Regions from separate parts of the Kribbella sp. NPDC056345 genome, predicted to be linked through region 1. Evidence: riboswitches for the same ligand, from Rfam matches in the RefSeq annotation. Region 1 holds a riboswitch; the other holds the start of a gene.

What was found. A riboswitch is a leader RNA that binds a small molecule or an ion and turns the genes downstream of it on or off. The one in region 1 is predicted to bind S-adenosylmethionine.
Region 2: another riboswitch for S-adenosylmethionine. It lies ahead of ACFCV3_RS20920 (aminotransferase class V-fold PLP-dependent enzyme); the one in region 1 lies ahead of thrC (threonine synthase).

The regions. Positions count from the first base shown of each region.
Region 1 is NZ_JBHJQQ010000018.1:80,043-91,395, reverse strand. Features, by position in the region: gene ACFCV3_RS38345 (nucleoside deaminase) at 1-340, opposite strand, end outside; gene ACFCV3_RS38340 (LLM class flavin-dependent oxidoreductase) at 337-1,173, opposite strand; gene ACFCV3_RS38335 (Lrp/AsnC family transcriptional regulator) at 1,267-1,728, shown strand; gene ACFCV3_RS38330 (hypothetical protein) at 1,713-2,165, opposite strand; gene ACFCV3_RS38325 (LLM class flavin-dependent oxidoreductase) at 2,226-3,194, opposite strand; gene ACFCV3_RS38320 (mandelate racemase/muconate lactonizing enzyme family protein) at 3,312-4,430, shown strand; gene ACFCV3_RS38315 (dihydrodipicolinate synthase family protein) at 4,439-5,395, shown strand; gene ACFCV3_RS38310 (hypothetical protein) at 5,555-6,778, shown strand; gene ACFCV3_RS38305 (alcohol dehydrogenase catalytic domain-containing protein) at 6,890-7,888, opposite strand; gene ACFCV3_RS38300 (VOC family protein) at 7,893-8,273, opposite strand; gene ACFCV3_RS38295 (ubiquitin-like small modifier protein 1) at 8,332-8,607, opposite strand; gene thrC (threonine synthase) at 8,604-9,869, opposite strand; SAM riboswitch class I at 9,883-10,027, opposite strand; gene ACFCV3_RS38285 (cation:proton antiporter) at 10,092-11,315, opposite strand; gene ACFCV3_RS38280 (DNA-3-methyladenine glycosylase family protein) at 11,335-11,353, opposite strand, start outside.
Region 2 is NZ_JBHJQQ010000005.1:459,092-470,444, forward strand. Features, by position in the region: gene ACFCV3_RS20905 (DUF6351 family protein) at 1-176, opposite strand, end outside; gene ACFCV3_RS20910 (DinB family protein) at 231-761, opposite strand; gene ACFCV3_RS20915 (VOC family protein) at 799-1,164, opposite strand; SAM riboswitch class IV at 1,261-1,374, shown strand; gene ACFCV3_RS20920 (aminotransferase class V-fold PLP-dependent enzyme) at 1,391-2,755, shown strand; gene ACFCV3_RS20925 (prolyl oligopeptidase family serine peptidase) at 2,775-3,056, opposite strand; partial or broken gene ACFCV3_RS20930 (prolyl oligopeptidase family serine peptidase) at 3,176-4,825, opposite strand; gene ACFCV3_RS20935 (TetR/AcrR family transcriptional regulator) at 4,836-5,387, opposite strand; gene ACFCV3_RS20940 (alpha/beta fold hydrolase) at 5,442-6,272, shown strand; gene ACFCV3_RS20945 (alkaline phosphatase D family protein) at 6,346-7,872, opposite strand; gene ACFCV3_RS20950 (fatty acid desaturase family protein) at 8,063-9,130, shown strand; gene ACFCV3_RS20955 (acyl-CoA desaturase) at 9,181-10,251, shown strand; gene ACFCV3_RS20960 (LacI family DNA-binding transcriptional regulator) at 10,252-11,283, opposite strand; gene ACFCV3_RS20965 (ribonuclease J) at 11,305-11,353, opposite strand, start outside.

The DNA of each region.
Region 1 (11,353 bases):
CGGTGGGTTTGAGGGTGTTGAGTTGTTCGGCGGAGAGGGCGTAGACGACGTTGCCCAGGCCGGAGCGGGCCAGGGCGCCGGAGCACATTTCGCAGGGTTGGCAGCTGGTGTACATGGTGGTGGCTGCGGCTACCTCGGGGGTTAGTTCGCGGGCGGCCCAGACGGCCAGCTTCAGTTCGGGGTGGTAGCTGATGTTGGATTCGGTGATGCTCGTGTTCTGGGCTTCGGCGAGGACGGTGCCGTCGGGGCCGACGAGGAGTGAGCCGAAGGGTGGGTTGCCGGCTTCGCGGGCGGCGGCGGCCAGGGCGATGGCTCGGCGGAGATGGGTTTCGGGGTTCATGTCAGCTCCTGCTTCAATGTCGCCAGGTCTCGCCAGGCGACCTCGGGGTGTTCGGTCTCGGCGGGGTCGCCTTGGAACGGATCGAGTACGACGCTGGTCGCGCCGAGCTCACGCAGTACGTCGAGATCGGCGAGCACCTGGTCGATCGAACCCTCACCGGCCACCCGGGTTTCCTCGGGCAACGGTGAAGTGGTGAGCCGGAGCAGGATCCGCGGCGCGAATGCCGGCACCGCCCGCCCCTCGGCTGCCGCGATCTCCGCCAGCCGCTCAGTTGCCGTGCGCAACCAGTCGGTCCGCTCCCGGAGCGGATGCCAGGCATCACCCAGCAACACGGTACGGCGCATGGCCGCCCTACTGCGGCCGCCGACCCACAACGGGATCCGGCCGACCCCGTAGTCCGCGGTGTCCGCCCAGGCCGCGCGCAACGAAGTCAGCAGCTCGTCCGTCGCCCGACCACGCCGCGCGTGCTCAGCACCGAGCGCCTCGAACTCCTGCTTGGCCCAGCCCGCCCCGACCCCGAGCACCAGCCGGCCGCCACTCAGCTGATCGAGATTGGCCGCCATCCGCGCCACGAGCAGCGGATGCCGGTACCCCGCGATCAGGACCGTCGTACCGAGCCGCACCCGCGACGTGATCCCCGCCAGCCAGCTCAACGTGGTGAACGGCTCGTAGAACGGCGCCGGGTACTGCTCAGCAACATCCGGCGTGATCACCACATGGTCCGACACCATCAACAGGTCATACCCAAGCCCTTCGACCACCTGAGCCCACTCACGCAGCCGGCTCGGATTCGTACCAGGCCCGAAATTCGGGACGTTCACACCGATTTCCACCCCGTCAGGCTATCCAGGCAGGAGTCCACCGTTGAAGAGACTTCTCCCGGCAAGATCGCCACCCCGCCGGGAATTCCCCGGTAGATTGCCCATATGACCGAGACTCTCGATTCGACCGATTGGGCGCTGCTGACCGAGCTGCAGACCGATGCCCGGCTCACGCTCAGCGAGCTGGGCCGGCGGGTCAACCTGAGCGCCTCGGCAACCACCGAGCGGGTACGGCGGCTAGAGTCGCTAGGCGTCATCACCGGCTACCGGGCGGACGTGGACCTCGCCAAGGTCGGCTACCCGGTGCTCGCCGTCGTACGACTGAAGTATCCCGGCAACAAGCACGAGCCACTCAAGCGTCTACTCGCAGAGCGCAGTGAGTTCCTCGAATGTCTGCGCACCACCGGCGACGACTGCTACACCCTCAAAGTCGCCGCCGCCTCGATGCCGCACCTGGAAGAGCTCGTCAACCAGCTCACCGAGTTCGGCAGCACCACCACCAACCTCGTCTACTCCCAGACCTTGCCCTTCCGCGGTCCGCGGCCGCCGGCTCAACGACTCCAGTAGTAGAACTGGTGCAGCTGCAGCGAGGTGTCGATGATGAACATGTACTGACTGCTCAACGTGTCGACGTCGAGGTCCGCCTGCAGCATGACGGCCGCGCCGTCGCCGGCCGTTCCGAGTTGGTAGGTGTAGAAGGTCTCGGTCAGTCGCTGCGACACCGCTGCGACAACGGCGGCGATGGCAGCCTCCCGATCGCGATAGGCGACCGGTGCCGGCGGGACGAACACCGAGATCGGTTCACTCCAGTTCAGCGCGGCTGCCGGCGTCACCGTACCGAGCCGATCGGTGAACGGCGCGATCGTCCGGCCGATCCGCGCCACGGTGTTCATCGACCGGCGGACCGGCGTCGCCGTCCCTTCGTCGAACTGCATGATCGGCCGCGCACCTGGCGACGCGATCGTCCGGAAACGGCCCGCCAGGTCAGTGATCTCCGATGCCATCTGTTCAGTGCAGCACCGATGCCACCCAGCCTGGCGAGGTTGACACCAAGCGGCCAGAACTCAGGCGTTCAGCTCACCGAAGGCTTCGATGGCGCGGAGGGCGTCGGTCTGGGACATACCGGGCGGCTGGATGCGGAGGATGATGCCGTCCGCGCCCATCTCCTCGTAGTGGGCGATCCGTTCGACGCATTCGGCGGACGAGCCGATGACGCTGCGGTCGGCGATGTCGTCCCAGCCCTGGGCGTAGCGGCTGGCGTCGGCGGAGGTTCGCTTCCAGCCGGTATAGGCGTCGTACAGGTCGCGCAGCGGCTCCTCCAGCGCCTTCCGCGCGTCCTGCGAGGTCGGCGCGGCATAGCCCTCGCGGCAGAAGATCACTTCGGCGCCGAGCGTTCCCGCACCCCGCGGATACGAGCGGTACTCCGCGATCTTGTCCGGCAGGACCTCGTCGGGCTGGTTGAACGAGGTCGTCCAGCCGTCACACATTCGCGCCGTGCGCTCCAGTACGGCGGACACCTGGCCGCCGTTCCACAGCCGGGGCCGGGGACTTTGCACCGGACGCGGCGACAAGTAGGCATCCTGCAGCGACGTGAAGCGGCCCTCGTAGGTCACCGACTCCGACGTCCACAACCGGGTGACGATCTCGAGGCACTCCTCGAACCGCGCGACCCGCTCGCGCTGCGTCACGCCGTACAGGGCAAACTCCTCCGGGCGGTACCCGAGCACGAACCCGGCCGTCACCCGGCCGCCGGACAGAACGTCCAGATGCGCGAGCGTTTCAGCCAGTACGACGGGCTGGTACAACGGTGCGACGATCCCTGCCGTGGCGATCCCGATCCGCGAAGTATGAGCCGCGAGCCAGGTGAGAGAAGTGAGGATCTCGTGGTACCCAGGCCGGTGCAGATGCCGCTCACCGAGCACCACCCACTCGAACCCGGCCTGCTCGGCCAGCCGCGCCTGCTCGACCGCATCGGCCAGTTGCGGCCGTTCGCCGTCGGTGCCGTACAGGTTGAGATACAGACCCAGCCGCATCAGGGTGCCACCTTCCGTTGACAGAGAGCACTCGGGGTATTTACGGTCTTGACCGTAAGTCCTTTTGCGTCGGAATGCGACCCCTAACCGCCTGATGGTGTCCCTAAGGAGCCGACCTTGACTGTTCTATCGCATCCGGTCGGCGTCCCGGCCGGCACCGGATCGGCGCCGATCAGCGCGATCCGGACCCGCGTGGTCAGCGCGCCGTACCGCCGGCCGTTCCAGATCAGCAGTGGAACCAGCACGGACCTGATCAGTCTGGTGGTCGAGATCCACACCGCCGACGGCGCGGTCGGGATCGGCGAGACGTCCCCCATGACGGCGTACACCGGAGAGACGCTGGCCGGGGTCACCGCCGCGATCGAGCAGCATCTCGCGCCCGCACTGATCGGCCGGGACCCGCTCGACCGAGCCGGTGCACATGTCGTGATGGACGGCGTTCTGCGCGGCCAGAACGTAGCCAAGTCCGGCCTCGACATCGCCTTGTACGACCTGGCCGGCCGTCTGTGCGGCTGGCCGGTGCACGCGCTGCTCGGCGGCAGCATCCGGAGCCGGGTGCAGACCGCCTGGGTGGTCGGCCTCGGCACGCTCGACGAGATGGCTGCCGAGGCCGCCGAGTACTCCGCACGCGGCTTCCAGCATCTGAAGGTCAAGGGCGGCCATGACCCCGCCAAGGACCTTGAGCTAGTCCGCGCGGTACGCGCTGCGGTCCCAGCGGAGACAGAGCTGTGTCTGGACGCCAATGAGGGGTACGACGCCACTACGTCCCTGCCGTACCTGGCCAAGATGACGGATGCCGGTCTGAGCCTGCTGGAGCAGCCGCTGCCGCGCTGGGACCTCGCGGGGATGGTCCGGCTGCGACAGCGGCTGGACGTGCGGGTGATGGCTGACGAGAGCATGCACTCGTTGCACGATGCCCTGGAGATCGTCCGGCGCGGGGCGGCCGACGTACTGAACATCAAGATCCTGAAGGTCGGCGGACTGCACCGGGCGCTGCAGATCGCCAATCTGGCCGAGGCTGCAGGTCTTGCGGTGAAGATAGGCTCGATGCCGGAGCTGGGCGTCGCCACACTGGCCGCAGTCCACCTGGCCGCCGCCGTACCGGGTGCAACCGTTGCGGCCGACCTGGTGGGGCCGCTGCTGGTCGAGGAGGACCCGCTGGCTCCGAGTGTGTTCGCCGACTGCAAAGGCTGGATCGACGTACCCACCCGACCTGGCCTCGGCCACGACGTCTGAGAGGTCCCATGCATCCCCTCGTCGAGCAACTCCGCGGCACAGTGCTCCCTGCAGTCTTCACACCGATGGACAGCAACGGAGTGATCGCGTACGACGTTCTGGCGGCGTACGCGACTGCTATTGCGGGTCAGGACATCGGCGGGATCGCGGTGTGGGCCCACACGGGCCGTGGGTTGTACCTGAGTGCTGCAGACCGGACCAAGGTGCTGGAAACGTGGCGGCAGGCCACTGCGGCTCCGATCGTGGCCGGAGTCGGCGTACCGCGGTCGGAGTCCCCTGCCAGCCTGCAGGAGGCTGCAGACCTAACTGTGGCGATGTCTCTGCAGGCAGCGGACGCCGGGGCGGACGCGGTGATGGTCTATCCGCTGGCTGGGCTGGCCGAACTGTCGGACGGACATGCGCAGGCCGTGAAGCTGCACGAGCGAGTCGCTACTGAGAGCGGGCTGCCGCTGGTCGGTTTCTACCTGCACGGTGAGGCAGGTGGGTACCCGTACCCGCCGGAGCTCATCCGGGACCTGCTGAGCCTGGATGCGATGCTCGGCGTCAAGACAGCGACCCTGGACCGGGCTATCGGCACGCAGGACGCCATCTGGGCCGGACGGGACACCGGGAAGCTGCTGATCACGGGCGAGGACCGGATGTACGGTCCGTCGTTCATGTGGGGCGCAGATACGGCCCTGGTCGGTATTGCCTCCGCACAGGTCGAGCTGTCGGTCGCCGTACTGCGGAGTTGGCGGGCCGGCGATCACAGCGCGTTCCTGACTGCATCCGACCGGCTGGACCGGTTCGCGGCAGCCACCTTTTATGCGCCGATCGAGGGCTACGTGCAGCGGATGATCTGGGCGGCGGCCTGGGAGGGCCTCATCCCGGAGACGGCCGCGCACGACCCGTACGGCCCGAATCTGCCCAGCAGCGAGCGCTCGTTGGTGATCCGCACACTTGAGGAGCTGCAGGCCGACAAGTGAGGTGGCGCGCTCCCTCCATCGCTCCACCACACCTCGTCCGCAGCCGACCAGCAGTCACCTCACGGCAATTATGGTCTTGACCGAAACTAAGAGACTCTGCTTCGATCGTCAAGAGTTCGGCCCGGGCTGCATTACAGTGCGTGGCATGGGGGTGTCCTGATGGCAGTCGTGGTCGGCGTTGTCGGTCCGGAGGACGTCGTGCAGCGCGTGATCGCGACCGGTCCGCCGAGCGGGGCCACCCTGCAGCCGCTGTCGTACCGGCACGAGACCGAGACGGTCGAGCTGGTCGTGGAGTCCCAGGAGAAGCTCGACGCCCTGCTCTTCACCGGCATCGTCCCGTACACGATCGCGACCGAGGCCGGCGTCGTCGACCGCCCCGCCATGTACGTCTCGTACGACGGCGCCACGCTCCTGCGCGCCTTGGTCGAGCTGCTGCGGCTCGGCCACAACGTCACCCAGTTCTCGATCGACACCCTCCGGCGCAGTGAGGTCCTGGAGACGCTGATCGAGGCCAAGCTGCCCACCGATCAGATCCAGGTGCTCCCGTACCGGCCCGGTCTGACCTCGGACGACATCGTCACCTTCCACCGCAGCACCCGCGACAAGCACGACACCAAGATCGCGATCAGCTGCCTCGGTTCGGCCTTCCACCTCCTCGAGAACGAGATGCCGTCGGTCCGCCTGGTCCCGTCGCGCTACTCGATCCGCTCGACTCTGCAGGCACTCGTCCTCACGACCAGCGGCCAGCACGTCGGTGACGCCCAAGTCGCACTCGGCATCGTCGACCTCCCCGAACCCGACGACGCCCTGGCCGGCGACCTCATCACCCTCGGCGGCAGCCTCGCCCTCCTTCCCGACGGCCGCCACCTGGTGGTGACCACCCGCGGACTACTCGAGCAGGCGACCGAACAGTTCACCCGGATGCCACTCCTCGACCACCTCGCCGCTCGGCACAGCACGGCGTACGTCGGCTTCGGCATCGGCCGCACCGCCGCGGAAGCAGAAGCCCTGGCCCGCCGCGCCGTCGGCCGCGCCGGTTCGATCGGCACCGTGGCCGGCGTCGTCTCGATGTCCGACGACGTCGAGATCGTCATCGAACCCTCCGGCGACCAGCCCGCCATCCCCCGCGGCGCCGAAAGCCTCCCCCTGCTGGCCCGCCGCGTAGGCCTCAACCCGGCAACCCTCGCCCGCATGCGCGAACTCACCGCCAAGAACCCCGACGGCCTCACCACCCAAGACGTAGCCGACCACCTGGCAGTCCAACTCCGAACCGCCCGCCGAGTCCTGAAACGCCTCGAGCGCGCGGGCTTGGCCGACCCCATCGCCACCCAGCAACACGGCCGAACCGGCCGACCCTCCACCATCTACGCCATCCGCCTCTAACCCATTTGGTGGGCTGACCCATCGCGTTGCGGGAGGGCCCACCGCATGCCGTTAGCCCACCCACCACCGGATGGGCTGGCCCACCAAACGGGACAGGGTGGGGTCGGCTGGTCAGGGGGTGATGATGGTGACGCCGGCGGGGGTGCCGTTGGTGAGGGCGGCCAGGGCTTCGGGGGTTTCGGCGAGGGTGATGGTTCGGGTGATCAGGGCGGCGGGGTTTAGGTTGCCTTGGGCAACTTGGGTGAGCATTTCGGGGTAGGCGTGGGCGGGCATGCCGTGGCTGCCGAGCCATTGGAGCTCTTGGCCGATCAGGCGACTGACATCGAGTTGTACGCCGGACGGCAGCAGCCCGATCTGGACGTGCCTACCGCGCGGCCGGAGTACCCGGAGCGCCTGCTGCACGAGGTCGTTCGATCCGAGCGCGTCGAACGTCACGTGCGCACCCAGGTCGGCTCCGACCGTCGTGCTCAGTGTTTCGGCAGCGCCGTACTGGACGGCCAGCTGAAGCGCGGCCGGGTTCGTGTCGACGGCGATCACCCGGGCACCCGCGGCGGCGGCGATCATCACCGCCGACAGCCCGACCCCACCACAGCCGTACACCACCACGGTCTCGCCGGCCTCGACCTTCCCCACCTGCCGAACAGCCCGGTACGACGTCGCAAACCGGCAACCCAGCCCAGCCGCCGTACCGAAGTCGAGCTCGTCCGGCAGCCGCACCAGATTCACCTGCGCATACGGGATCGCGACGTATTCGGCGAACGATCCCCAGTAGTTGAACCCAGGCTGCAACTGATTCGGGCACACCTGCTGATTCCCGGAAGCACACTCGTCGCACGAACCACAGGCACAGATGAACGGCGTCGTGACCCGATCCCCGACCTGCCACCCCTCGACCCCAGCACCAATCGCCGCAACCGTCCCGGCCAACTCATGCCCAGGCACATGCGGCAACACGATGTCCGAGTCGTGCCCCATCCACCCATGCCAGTCACTCCGGCACAGCCCAGTCGCCTCAACCTTCAGTACGACGGACCCGTCCGCCACCGAGGGCTCCGGAACCTCCCGTACCTCGGGGACAACGCCGTACTTCTCGATCACCACTGCGCGCATGGCGTCACCCTACGCAGAACTCGTTGCCCTCGGGGTCGAGCATCACGATGTGACCGAGCTGGTCGCCGTAGATGTCCTCGCGTACCTGGGTCGCACCGAGCGCGACCAGCTCGGCGGCCTTGGTTCGCATCCGCGCGGCGGACGCGGCGTCGCGGTCGCCCGGGCCGGCGACGCGGATATCGAGGTGGAGGCGGTTCTTGGCGGTCTTGGGTTCGGGGACCCGGAGGAAGCAGATTGCCGGGCCCACGCCATCCGGGTCGACCAGCCCTGCGACGTCCGGGCTGTCGAAGCCGGGCTCGATCACGTAGCCGAGCGCGGCGGCCCAGAAGCGCGCCAGCCGCTGGGGGTCGGCGGCATCTCCGCCGAGGGTCCATTTGGTGGCCATAGCGGCGACGGTAGCGGTGGTTCCGGACGATCGACGCCCGGAACCACCCGGAGAAAGATCAGCCGCCGGCGACGGCCGGGATGATCGAGACCTGGCCGCCGTCCTTGATCGCGGTCTGCAGGCCGTCGGCGAAGCGGACGTCGTCGTCGTTGACGTACACGTTCACGAAGCGGCGCAGCTCACCGGACTCGTCGAGCACCCGGGACTTGATCCCGGGGTACGACGCGTCGAGCGAATCCAGCACCTCGGTCAGCGTCGCGCCCTCGGCGGACACCTCGGAGACTCCCTGGGTGTAGGGCCGGAGGATGGTCGGAACGCGAACACTCACACTCACTGCAGGCCTGCCTTCACGAAGGCGTCGTACGACGCGGGGATGGTCACCTTCGGGCCGACCCGGTCGGCCACGGCGTCGAGCGTCTTGAGCCCGTCGCCGGAGTTGATGATCACCGTCTCGGCGTCGGGGTCGAGCTGACCGGTCGCGATCAGCTTCTTCAGGGTCGCGACGGTCACCCCGCCGGCGGTCTCGGTGAAGATGCCCTCGGTGCGGGCGAGCAACTGGATGCCGTCGACAACTTCGGAGTCGGAGACGTCCTCGATCGCACCACCGGTACGGCGGGCGACGTCCAGCACGTACGGCCCGTCGGCCGGGTTGCCGATGGCGAGCGACTTCGCGATCGTGTCCGGCTTGACCGGCTTCACCACGTCGTACCCGTCGCGGAAGGCCTGGGCGACCGGCGAGCAGCCGGTGGCCTGGGCGCCGTAGATCTTGTAGTCGGTGGCGTCGACCAGACCGAGCTTGCCGAGCTCGGTGAAGCCCTTGTCGATCTTGGTCAGCTGGGAACCGGACGCGACCGGGATCACGACCTGCTGCGGGATCCGCCAGCCGAGCTGCTCGGCGATCTCGTAGGCGAGTGTCTTGGAGCCCTCGGAGTAGTAGGGGCGGACGTTGACGTTGACGAACGCCCAGCCCTCCTCCTCACCGGCGATCTCGGAGGCCAGCTTGTTCACGTCGTCGTAGTTGCCGTCGACGGCCACCAGGGTCCCGCCGTACACGGCGGTGGTGATGATCTTGGGCCGCTCGAGGTCTTTCGGGATGAAGACGACCGAGCGGATGCCGGCCCGGGCGGCGGCCGCCGCGACGGCGTTGGCCAGGTTGCCGGTGGAGGGGCAGGCGAAGACCTTCAGGCCGAGCTCGCGGGTGGCGCTCAGGGCGCTGGCCACGACCCGGTCCTTGAAGGAGTGGGTCGGGTTGCCGGAGTCGTCCTTCACCCAGAGCTTGCGCAGCCCGAGCTCGCGGGCGAGGTTCTGGGCGTCGATGAGCCGGGTGTAGCCGGGCTCGGTGTTCGGGAAGCTGGCCACGTCGACGGGGACGGGCAGCAGCGGCTGGTAGCGCCAGATGTTCTTCGGGCCGGCCTCGATCTGCTCCCGCGTGATGGTCGGGAACTCGTACCCGACCTCGAGCGGACCGAAGCACTCCATACAGGCGTAGAACGGACCGAGCGGCGACTTCGCCCCACAGGCGCGACAGCTCAGGTGCGTACCGTTGCCGAAGGCACCTTCACGGATGGTGTGGGTGGTCGCGGTGGCCAGGCTCATGGCTGAGGTTCCCCTCTCATCTTCCCCGCGAACACCGGATCTCGATGGCGGGACGGATTTGGCACCGTTCCACCGTGAGTGGCCCCGGGGTGGGGTCTCGACGGGGAGGGTTGCCGGGACTTCAACGGGCCGTTTCCCTCAGTCCCTCTGGATGAGCTGCCCCGAGGTTACCCAATCAAGGCCGGATCGCACCCTCTGACTTCCAGCATGCGAGACGCCGTCTCATGTTCGGCGCTCCAGGAAGCGCATCACCGGCGTGGCGGCGACACCGTGCAGGACGACACTCAGAACGACCGTGAACCCGAGGGTCGCCCACAGCCAGGGCAGCTCCGCGCGGAAGTGCATCCCGACCGCCGCGAGGTAGTAGATCGACGACACGCCCCGGACTCCGAACGCTGCTGTCGCCCACGCCTCGGTCCGGCTCAGCCCGCTTCTGATGAGCGACAACCGACCGACAATTGGGCGTACGACGGCGACCAGCAGCACGCCGATCAGCACCCCGGTCCAGGTGAGTGGCGCGAGCAGCCCAGCGGTCACGGCGACCCCGAGGAGCAGCAGGACACCCCAGGTCAGAATGTGTTCGAGCTCACCGATGAAGTCGTGCAGCTCGTTGTGGAAATCGTGGCTGCGCTCGGCCGCTCGCAGTGTGAGAGCGGCCACGAAGACCGCGATGAAGCCGTACCCGTGCAGCACCTCGGTGAGCCCGTAGACACCGAGTGTCATGGCCAGCGCGAGGACAGGCTCCCGCGAATCCGCCAGCCGCAGACTGTGCGCCCGCGCCGAGAACGTCATCCGCCCGAGTAGCCAGCCGGCCCCGAAACCGACAGCCACACCGATCACCGTCTTGCCGACGAGATCCCAGGCGATCCACTCGACCGGCGAAAGGCTCTTGGTGGCAAGGAAAACCGCGAGGTAGACGAGCGGGGCGGCCAGCCCGTCGTTCAGACCGGCTTCAGAGGTCAGTGCGAACCGTACTTCGTCCTCCTCGTCCAGCTCGGCGTCCTCGCCAGTCGTCGGGCCGCCGACCTGCACATCCGATGCCAGCACCGGATCGGTGGGCGCCAGCACCGCCGCGATCAGCAGCGCGGTCGCCGGCGCGAGGCCGAGCAGCCAGCCCACACCGGTCAACGCCGCGACGCCCGCGGGCATCGCGATGAACAGCAGCCGCCACGTCACACCCCAGTGCAGGAGGCTGATCGGCCGGTCGATCGCGAGGCCGACACCCATCAGCGCGACGATCACCGTCAGCTCGGCCAGGTGTTTGGTGAGCTCCGGCTCGGCGATCGGGCTGAGGTGGCTCCGGTCCACGACCAGGCCGAGCAGCATTCCGCCGCCAAGGAACGCGATCGGCGCCGAGACGGCGTACCGGGAGAGCAGTCGTGGCAGCACCGCGCCGAGCAGGAGCGCGAGCCCCGCAACCAGGTAGAGCCCGTCCCCGTTGATCACGACCGTCTAGTGCCCCGCACTACCGCAGACGATGCGTC
Region 2 (11,353 bases), on a different contig from region 1:
AGGCCCTCGAGGTTCTGCCCGGTGATGCCGATCAGCGCGTCTCCGTCGCTGACGAAGTCCGGCCGTGGCGCCGACAGCACCTCGATCCGGACGCCGTACGCCGCACTCGCAGGCGCGACCAGCAACGCGGTGAGCACCGCGAAGATGAGCGCAACAAGGGCGGCCGGACGCTTCATGGCAGGAAGTTGACCACAGCGTCCTGGCCATCGGAAGACTTGTTACCAGATCGATCAGGCTCCGGTGGTGCCGTCGAGTTGTTCCCGCAGCAGGTCGGCGTGGCCGCAGTGCCGGGCGTACTCCCCGACCAGATGGATGTAGATCATCCGGAGCGTCGACTCCGTCCCGTTGAAGACGAATCGCTCGTCGAACGACCGCCCGGCCGCCGCTTCGTCGGACAGCTTCCATTCGGCGATCAACCCGTCGTACGCCGCCTCGGCCTCGGCCGGATCGATCAGCTCGAAGTCGGCGTCCTTCCCGAGCTCCGGCGCGAACAGAGGTTCAGCCGAAGCCCCAGCCGCGAAGTGGATCCGGAACCAGATCCGCTCGACCTTGGTCAGATGCCGGATCAGCCCGAGCAGCGACAGGTTCGACGGCGGCGAGGGCCGGCTGGCGAGCTGCTCGGCGGTCAGCCCGGCGCACTTGTACAGCAACGTGCGCCGGTAGAAGTCGAGATATCCCCGCAGCAGCTCGGTTTCCGGCGCGGTCAACGAACCGTCGGACCGCTCGACTTCAGGTGCGGTCCAGGCCGCGATGGTCGTCATCCCGCCATCCAACACGCCTAGGGTAACCAGTCGCGAATCAATTCACCGGCGGCGCCCAGCCGGGCCTCGGGATCAGGCAGAACGGATGCCCGGCGGGATCCTCGAACACCGCGTCGGCCAGGCGGCGGGCGCCGAGCGCGACGACCGCCGTGGCCGCAGCCTCGAGGTCGTCGACCATCACGTCGAAATGCATCTGCTGGGGATGCGCGGGATCGGGCCATTGCGGTCGCCGATGGTCCGGCGCGCGCTGGAAGGCCAGTCCTGAGGTGTGGTCGTTGTCCGCGACCACCACCCAGTCATCGCTGCGATAGGTGATCGGTTTGCCGAGGAGCGCGGCGTAGAACTCCGCCAGCCGGAGCGGATCCGGGCAGTCGATGGCCAGGTGATGCAGGCGTCCGATCATCGTTCCGCCGCCTTCCGTCTCACGATGTGTATGTCTATCTCACCACATGAGATTAGGACTGGCGTCCTTGTGGCCGGTTCGTTACCGTTCTCGGCAGGTCATGAGCGCCAGCGTCAAGCCCCGGCTCGCTGGCCGGCAACCCTCCTCCGCGGTGGGGTGCCCCGGGTGAAGACCAGGCCGTGCGGATACCCCGTTCGGCAAGTGCGGACTTCCCGGGAGCGAAGCCATGTCGATCCTCTCCATCCTCGAGCCGGCCAGCACCACCGCCCCTCGCGCAGCGGTCACCCGCCTGGCGAACGGCACCATCCCCGCCACCGTCGGTGCGGACCTGCTGGTCCCCCTGGCCGACGGCCGCGTGACGGACTACGCGAACTTCGACCACGGTGCGAGCGCGCCCTGTCTGGAGTCGGTGCGCGCCAGCGTCGAGGCGGCCCTGCCGTCGTACGCGTCGGTCCACCGCGGCAACGGGTACGCCTCCCGGATCACGACCCAGTGGTACGAGCGGGCCCGCGCCGAGGTGCACAGCTTCGTCGGCGCCCGTGCGGACGACCAGGTGATCTTCACCCGGCAGACCACCGACGCCCTCAACCTGCTCGCGCACGCTGTCCCGGCTGACGCGACCGTGATCGTCTTCGAGTCCGAGCACCACGCGGCCCTGCTGCCGTGGGGCGAGGAGCGCACTGTCCGGCTCGCTGCACCGGCTTCGGCCAGCGCGGCCGTCACTGCCGTGGCCGACGCACTGCGGAGCGCTCCGGAGGGTCCGCGGCTGGTTGTCGTCACGGGCGCGTCGAACGTGACCGGCGAGATCTTCCCGATCGCCGAGCTCGCTGCCGTCGCCAAGGCGCACGGTGCGCGGATCTGCCTGGACGCTGCGCAGCTGGCGCCGCACCGCGTCGTCGACATCGCCGAGCTGGACGTCGACTGGGTCGCACTGTCCGGTCACAAGCTCTACGCCCCGTACGGCGCCGGTGCGTTGATCGGCCGCGCGGACTGGCTCGACGCCGCCGACCCCTACCTGTACGGCGGGGGCGCGACCACCTCGGTCTCCGGCGACGGCGTGGTCTGGGCGACCGGCCCGTCCCGGCACGAGGGTGGCTCCCCCAACGTCATCGGCGCGATCGCCCTGGCCTCGGCCTGCGCGACCATCAGCCGCAATCGGGACGCGATCGAGCAGCACGAGCGCAGCCTGCTCGCCCGGCTGCGCACCGGCCTGGCGCAGATCGCCGACGTCACGACGTACTCGATCTTCGGCGCCGAGGCCGACCGCGTCGGCACGGTCTGCTTCACCATCAAGGGTCTGAGCTCGACGCTCGTCTCCGCGGCACTCAGCGCGGAGTACGGCATCGGCGTCCGCGACGGCAAGTTCTGCGCACACCCGCTGGTCGGTCACCTGCTGGCCGACGCACCCGAGCACGGTACGGCGGTGCGCGCCAGCCTCGGTCTCGGGACGACCCGCGAGCACGTGGACCGGCTGGTCGGCGCAGTGCGCTCGCTAGCCACCAACGGGCCGCGCGCGGAGTACGAGGACACCGACCACGGCTGTCAGCCGGCCGATGACCCTCGCGACCTCCACGCGCCCCGCATCTGGTGACGCAGCCCCACAAGCGCTCCTACTGCTCAGGAGTCTTCAGACCTACGTGGTGAGCAGCAAACGCCAGTAGGTCCGCCCACTCCGCCGCGATCATCGCGGCGGGTTTTCCGAAGCCGTGACCGGTGTTGACCTCTACTCGGGTCAAGACGGGTTCGGCCGCGGACTGGGCATGCTGCAACGCAGCGATGAACTTGTGACTGTGCAACGGGACGACCCGGTCATCGTGGTCACCGGTGACCACGAGCGTGGCCGGGTACGCCGTACCGTCCTGCACGCGATGCAGCGGCGAGTAGGCCAGCAGATCCTCGAACTGCTCCGGGTTGTCCGGATGCCCGAAGTCGGACGCCCACGCTGCCCCACCGTGAACAGGTGGAACCGCAGCATGTCCAGTACGCCGACGCCCGGCAGCGCGACCTTGAAAAGGTCGGGCCGCTGCGTCATGGCGGCTCCGACGAGCAGTCCGCCGTTGCTGCGGCCGTGAATGGCCAGCTGCGCCGGAGTGGTCACTCCCTGGTCCCGCAGGTGTTCCGCGACCGCGATGAAGTCGTCGAACACTTGCTGCTTGTGCTTGAGCCGCCCGGCGTCGTGCCAGTCGCTGCCGTACTCACCGCCGCCGCGGAGGTTCGCAATCGCCAGCACTCCCCCGGCAGCCAGCCAGGCCGGCCAGCCCGGCTTGTAGTCGGCCAGGATCGGGATGCGGAAGCCGCCGTACCCGTAGAGCAGCGTCGGGCGTGGTGTGGCGAAGTCCAGGTCGGAGCGCGTGATCAGGAAGTACGGCACCTCCCCGGCCAGCTCGCGCGTGACAACCACCGAAGGCGACTCGTAGCCGCCGGCGCCGCGGACCAGCTCGGGCAGTGCCCGCACTGCGCCGGTGGACGCCGAGACGACGTACGAGACGGTGGGGTCGGTGACAGTCGACAAGCCGATGAAGAGCTCGTCGTACTTGGTGCTGCCATTCAGATCGAGCACACCACCGCCCTGTACGTCGACCACGCGCGCACCGGAACCGTCGAGTGCGTAGAGCGTCAGCACGGGCTGTGCGTCGACCAGCGTGACGGTTGCCAGTCCGGACGCCGTACCGCGAACTGCCTGCAGTGCGTCGGGTCCTTCGGGGATGAGGTCGGTGAAAGTGCCGTCCAGCGTGGAGAGCACCACGCGGCCGCGGGACGCGTCGCGGTCGGTCTGCAGCACCAGCTGGTCACCGGCCATCCGGATGAAGAAGATCTCGTCGGCCAGCTCGTCGACCACCTTGATCGGCTCACCGAGACCGTCGGTGGTGATCGGGTAGACCCACAGCTTGCAGGCAGGGTCAGTGCCTGCGTTGATGTGCACAACGACATACCTGTCGTCGTCGGACACCTTCGGTGAGATGAACAGGCGGTCGTCCTCGGGGAAGGCGAGGACCAGCTCGTCGTCGGACTGCGGCGTACCCACGCGGTGCAGTTTGAGCTGTCCACCCGACAGCGTCTTCGTCTCCGTGCCCTCACTGCGCCCACTCGACGGGTAGTGCAGGTACAGGTACGCCGAACTGTCCGGAAGCCAGGTGGCCTCGCAGAACTTGGCCTCCGTCACCACGTCGTCCACCGGATCACCGGTGGCGATGTCGAGCAACCGGAACGTCGTCCAGTCGCTACCGCTCTCGTTGATGCCGTAAGCGAAGTACTTGCCGTCCGGACTCACTGTGAACGTCCCCAGTGAGTCGGTGCCGTCCTCGGACAGCTTGTTCGGGTCGATCAGCACCCGGCCGCTGTCCAGCAGTTCCGCGAGGGACTCCGCGACGTACACGACGTCCTGCGCCTGGGTGCCGTCGTTGCGGCCGACGAAGTACCAACCGCTCTTCTTGGCCGGCACTCCGGCGCGCGGACGAGCCAGGATCGCGGACAGCGTGGTCTGGAACCACTGCCGCTCCGGATAGCCCGCCAGCTCGGCCTGGGTGTACTCGTTCTGCCGGTTCACCCAGTCCTGGGTCTCGGCGGCGTCGGGGTCTTCCAGCCAGCGGTAGGGGTCGGCGATCGCGTGCCCATGCAGGGTTTCGACCACATCGTCACGGCGGCTTTCCGGATAGGTCATGGGGACAAACCTAACCGGCGACCGGAATCACTGCCCTGGCAATCAGCTCGTACGCCGGCCGCGGGTCCACGTCGTCGTGCCGCGCGATCCGATGCAGGATCAGCCCTTCCGACATCGCGGCGACCGCCTGCGCCGCCACCACGGGATCCGGGGCGCCCAGACCGGCCAGCGCCGCCGTCGCCCCGGCCTCCAGCGCCGCGCGGCCGCGGGACAGCGACTTGCGGAGTTCGGCGTCGTGGCTGCCCTCCAGGAACAGCACCAGCCGAGCTGTCGTCTGCACCCGGTTGACTCTGGTGACCAGGTCGAACAACCAGCACATCGCATCGACGAACTCGGCCGCGGTCGTCGGCCGGAACGCGGGCCCGACCGCCTGCAGGTCCACGTCCGCGAGCCAGTCGGAAACACCCGTCAGCAGGGCGGCCCGGGTGCGGAAGTAGTTGGAGGTCGATCCCTTCGGCAGCCCGGCACGGTCGTCGATCCGGGCATGGGTGAGGGATCGGAGTCCTTCGGTGCCGAGCAGCTCGACGGCGGCCTGGAGCGCTCGGGTACGCGGTGATTCCACTCGGTCACTATAAACATAGTAGACGCCGTACTACGTTCGTAGTACGGTCGATGGATGGAACTTCAGGGGGTGAGCCACCGCTTCGTCGACCTGCCCGGCGTGCGTCTGCACGTGACGGAGGCCGGGAACGGTGATGCCGTCGTACTGCTGCACGGGTTTCCGCAGCACTGGTGGGAGTGGCGTGACGTCATCCCCACACTGGCCCAGCACTACCGGGTGATCTGCCCGGATCTGCGTGGGTTCGGGCAGTCCGAGGCTCCGGCGTCCGGCTACGACAGCGAGTCGTTACTGGCCGATCTCGAAGGGCTGCTGGACGCCTTACAGCTGGATCGCGTGCACCTGCTGACGCACGACTGGTCCGGCATCCTCGGCACGCTGTTCTGCTTGCGACATCCGGAACGAGTGCGCGATCACCTGATGCTCTCGATCCCACCACTCGGTGCGAAGGCCAAGCCACGCATGTACGCGCGGATGCTGCGCTACGGCTGGTTCAACATGGTGCTCCCCTGGCCAGGCCTCGGTCCGTGGGCACTGCGCCGTACCGGACTGGCTCGCGTCATGCTGCGCGGTCACTCGGGGGACGGCATGTCCGATGAGCTGGTCGAGCTCTTCGCCAGTCAGTTCAAGGACCCGGAGCGTGCCGCGGCGGGGTCGGCACTGTACCGGCGGTTCATCCAGCCCGAGGGCATGCGGATGGTGCGCGGTCAGTACCGCGACCAGAAGGTGAGCACTCGGACCAGAGTGCTACTGGGTGCGGAGGACCGCATCGTGCGGGCCGATTCACTCCAAGGCGCTGACGTGCACGAGATTGCGGGCGCAACGCACTTCCTGGTCGACGACCGGCCGGACGCGGTCGTCAAGCACGCACTGGAGTTCTTCGGCTAAATGCGTCGTACCCACCGCCCCCGGTGGGCGGCATCCCGCGCAGGCGCCGGAGGCAGGTGGGTACGACGGGCCCCTAGTGCTGGGCCGGATTGATGTCTTTGGTCCAGAGGACCTTGCCGAACAGATCCCGCAGTGACGCCGTGAAGACGCCGGTGCGCGGGTCGATCTCGACGTGGCCGAAGAACTGGTTGCCGCCACTCGGTGGCTGGTTCGGGAAGTCGGCCGCCTTGACGAACTCCGCCTTCGGTCCGAACGTCGGGTCCAGCGTGTTCGGGCCGAACGTACCTGCGTTCACCGGACCGGCCACGAGCTCCCAGAACGGGTCGAAGTCGGTGAACGCCGCCCGGGACGGGTCGTAGTGGTGTGCGGCGCAGTAGTGCACGTCGGCGGTCAGCCAGACCGTGTTGCGCACCTTGCGCTTCTTGAACTGGCTCAGCACCCACGCGATCTCGTGCTCCCGGCCACCGGGTGCACCGCCGACGCCGTTCGCGACTGCCTCGATCAGTGGGCCGTCCGGCACCAGGAGACCGAGTGGCATGTCGCTGGCGATCACCTTCCAGGTTGCCTTGGACTTGGCCACCTCGCGGACCAGCCACTCGGCCTGCTCGGTACCCAGCATGGCCACCGGGCCGGCCGTCGCCGGTGCCGGGTTGGCGCCGCGGTAGGTGCGCATGTCGAGACAGAAGACATCGAGCAGCGGACCATAGCTCACCTTGCGGTAGATGCGGTTCCGGCCCGCGGTGTGCACCATCGGCAGGTACTCGAGGAACGCCTGCCGGGCTCGGGCCGCCAGGACGTCGACCCGCCGCTCGGTGTAGCGGGTGTCTTCCAGGACCTCTCCCGGGTACCAGTTGTTGACCGTCTCGTGGTCGTCCCACTGGCTGACGATCGGTACGTCGGCGTACAGGTCACGCACGTTGTGGTCCAGCAGGTTGTACTTGTAGCGGCCGCGGTATTCCGCCAGCGTCTCGGCGACCTTGGACACCTCCTCGGTCACCACGTTCTTCCACACCGTGCCGTCCGGGATCTGCACCGTGGCCGCGATCGGGCCGTCGGCGTAGATGTTGTCCCCGGAGTGCAGGAAGAAGTCCGGCCGGGTCTCGTGCATGGCCTTGTACGCGATCATGCCGCCGAAGTCCGGGTTGATGCCGTACCCCTGGCCGGCGGTGTCCCCGGTCCAGACGAACGACAGTCCGCGGTTGCGGCCCGGCGTACTGAAGGAGCCTTCGAGGGACTCACCACGGCGGCCGTACGCGTCCTCGAACGCAATCCGGTAGTCGTACCGCTGGCCGGGCCGCAGGCCCTTGAGCGGCACCTGCGCGGTGAAGTCCTGGTCCGGCCCGGTCACCGGGCCGCACAACCGGACTGCCCGGTCGAAGCGGCCATGGCTGGTCAGGTCGACGATCATCCGGGCCTTGCGGTCGGTGCGCGACCAGACCACGGCGGCGTTCGAGCTGACGTCGCCCGACATGATTCCGGACGGCAGTGCGGGCCGATCCCGGCGTACGACGTTGGGGGCCGCAGCAGCGACACCTGGCAGAGCCAGGGAGGCACCGGCGGCGGAGGATGCAGCCAAGAGTTGGCGGCGACTCAATTTCATACCCGCAAGACTGATCCCGCCGGATGGCTGCCGCGTGAACTGACGGTTGCCCCTTGGCGCGCCCGCGAGACTCACCTTGCGAAGGGTTGCCTAACGTGGTTCCGTTGGAGGTACCAGCCACAGTTGTGGCGCTGCCCCAGACCCGGTGGCGCGTCGACGCGATGTACGACCGGACCGGGGTGCTTCCCACTTGTCACAGCTCGTCGCGGACAATAATCCGCAACAGCGCTTCACCAACCTCTATACCGATCTCGCGCGCACTGTCCGCGAGCTCGGACTGCTCCGGCGGCGCCCTGGATACTACTGGACCAGGATCGGCTTGGTGCTCGCCGCCTTCGCCGGGGTCTGGGTCGGCGTCGGCCTGCTCGGCAACTCGTGGTTCCAGCTCCTGATGGCCGGTGCGTTCGCGCTGGTACTGACCCAGGTCGCGTTCCTCAGCCACGACAGCTCGCACCGGCAGATCTTCAAGTCGGCCAAGTGGAACGACTGGACCGCCCGGATACTGGCCGGTGGCCTGATCGGCATCAGCTCCGCCTGGTGGAAGTCGAAGCACAGCCGGCATCACGCGGCCCCGAACCAGTTGCAGCACGATCCCGACATCGCCATCGGCGTGGTCGCCTTCACCCCGGAGCACGCGCTCAGCCGCACCGGCTTCCGGAAGTGGCTGACCGACCGCCAGGGCTGGCTGTTCTTCCCGCTGCTGACGCTGGAAGGCCTGAGCCTGTACGTGTCGAGCGTCACGCACGTGTTCCGCCGGGGCGCGAACAAGGCCGAGCGGGTCGAAGGCGCCCTCGTGCTGATCCGGATCAGCAGCTACCTGGGATTGATGTTCTACCTGCTCCCGCCCGGCAAGGCGTTCGCCTTCCTCGGTCTGCAACTGGCCGTCTTCGGCGTCTGCCTCGGTGGATCGTTCGCACCGAACCACACCGGGATGCCGTTGGTGCCGGCGACGATGAAGATCGACTTCCTCCGTCGCCAGGTGCTGATGTCGCGCAACATCCGCGGCGGCGTGCTGATCGACTTCGTGATGGGCGGGCTCAACTACCAGATCGAGCACCACCTCTTTCCCAGCATGCCCCGGCCGACGCTCAAGGCGGTCCAGCCGATCGTCCGCGAGTACTGCGAACGGCACGGTGTGAACTACACCGAGGTGTCGCTGCCGGCGGCGTACAAGGTCATCGTGGACTATCTCAACAACGTAGGGTTGCGGGCACGTGATCCGTGGCAGTGTCCGCTCGTCACGGCGTACCGGGGGTAGTCCTTTGCCCAGCCGACCTCGGCGGTCCACCTGAGCGCACACGGAGTGTCATGACTGATCTCGATCCTGAACGTGTGCGCCCACAGCAGCAGTACGCCAGCCTCTATACCGACCTGCTCCGGACCGTGCAGGAGCTCGGCCTCATGCGCCGGCGCCAGGGGTACTACTACACGCGCATCGGCCTCGTGTTCCTCGCGCTGGCCGGTGTCGCGGTCGGCGTCGTCGTACTGGGTGATTCGTGGTTCCAGCTGGTGCTGGCCGCAGTGCTGGCGCTGGTGCTCGTCCAGGTGGCGTTCCTGAGCCACGACAGCGCGCACCGGCAGATCTTCGACTCCGCGGCTCGCAACGACTGGACGGCACGAGTGCTGGCCGGTGCGGTCGCGGGGATGAGTGTGACGTGGTGGCGCAACAAACACTCACGTCATCACGCCGCACCGAACCAGGTGGACAAGGACCCCGACGTACAGCTCAAGGCGGTCGCCTTCACACCAGATGCGGTGCTCGGGCGCGGACCGCTCGGCCGGTGGATCGCTGCCCGGCAGGGGTGGCTGTTCTTCCCCCTGCTCACGCTGGAAGGGCTCGGCCTGCACGCGTCGAGCCTGCGGCACCTGTGTCGCCGTGACGCCAGCAAACTCGAGCGGATCGAGCTAGCGGTAGTCATCTCCCGCCTGACTCTGTACGTCGCCGCCCTGTACGTACTGCTGCCGCCCACGAAGGCCACCGCCTTCCTGGCAGTGCAGTTGGCCATCTTCGGCCTGTTCCTCGGCGCAGCGTTCGCACCGAACCACAAAGGCATGCCGCTGGTACCAGCCGGGCTCAAGCTCGACTTCCTGCGCCGCCAGGTGCTGATGTCGCGCAACATCCGCGGCGGCGTGCTGATCGACTTCGCCATGGGCGGACTCAACTACCAGATCGAGCACCACCTCTTCCCCAGCATGCCCCGGCCGACGCTGCGCCGCGTGCGCCCGATCGTCCGCGAGTACTGCGAACTGCACGGCGTCGACTACACCGAGGTCGGCCTGTTCACGTCGTACCGCATCGTCATCGAGTACCTCAACAACGTCGGCCTCCACGCCCGAGACCCCTTCCAGTGCCCGCTGGTAGCGGCCTACCGCAAGTAGCTACGACGCCGGCGGGATCTCCCCCGAGCCACGGATCGTCAGTTTGACGGGGACCCGGACGGTCCGGCCGGGGCGGTGGGGTTCGGGGAGGCGCTCGGTCATGAGCTGAATCGCCGTACGGGCCATCACGTCGGCTGACTGGGCGACTGCGGTCAGGCCGGGCTTGAGGAGGTCGCCGAGAGCCAGGTCGTCGAACGAGACGAGCGCGACCTGATCACGCCGGCCGGCCAGACCGCGCAGTACCTCGGCGGTCGTCATGTTGTTTGCCGACAGCAACGCTGTCGCGGGCTCCGGGCGATCCAGTACGGCGGAGAGCGTGATGCCGATGCCCTCCGTGGTGGGCTCGGACAGGTGCACGAGGTCTTCGTCGACGTCGATGCGGTGCCGGGCCATCGCGGCCCGGTAGGCGACCACGCGCTCGCGGGCGGTGAAGATCCGCTCGTCGTCACCGAGGTACGCGATCCGCCGGTGCCCCTGCCGGACCAGGTGGTCGATCGCCTGATCGATACCGCCCGCGTTGTCGGCCAGTACGGCGTCCGCCTCGATCCCGTGCGCGGGACGGTCGATCGTGACGACCGCCATCCCGGCGTCGACATGCGGTGCCAGATACTCCTGGGTCTCCCCGATCGGCGCCATGATCAACGCGTCCGGGCGACGGGCCACGAACTCGAGACAGACGTCGCGCTCGCGCTCCGGGTCCTCGTCGGTCAGGCCGATCATCACCACGGAACCCGACGAGCGGGCCCACAGCTCGACCGCCCGGCCGAGCGAGGCGAAGAACGGGTCACCGATATCGCGGATGACCACGGCGATCGTGCCGGTCTTGCCGCGGCGCAGCATCCGGGCCGACTCGTTCGGCGTGTAGTTCAGTTCCTTGATCGCGGCCTGCACCTTGGCGGTCAGCTCGGGGCTGACGTTCGGCTCCTCGTTGACCACGCGCGACACCGTCTTCAGTGCCACCCCGGCCCGGGCCGCGACCTCCTTCATCGTGGGCCGGCGCTGGCCCGTGCCGTTCACACCGTTCATGCTCATCGCCGGCCCACTCTCTCTGTTCTAGCTCTGCACGACGATCGGGATGATCATCGGGCGCCGGCGGTGGGTG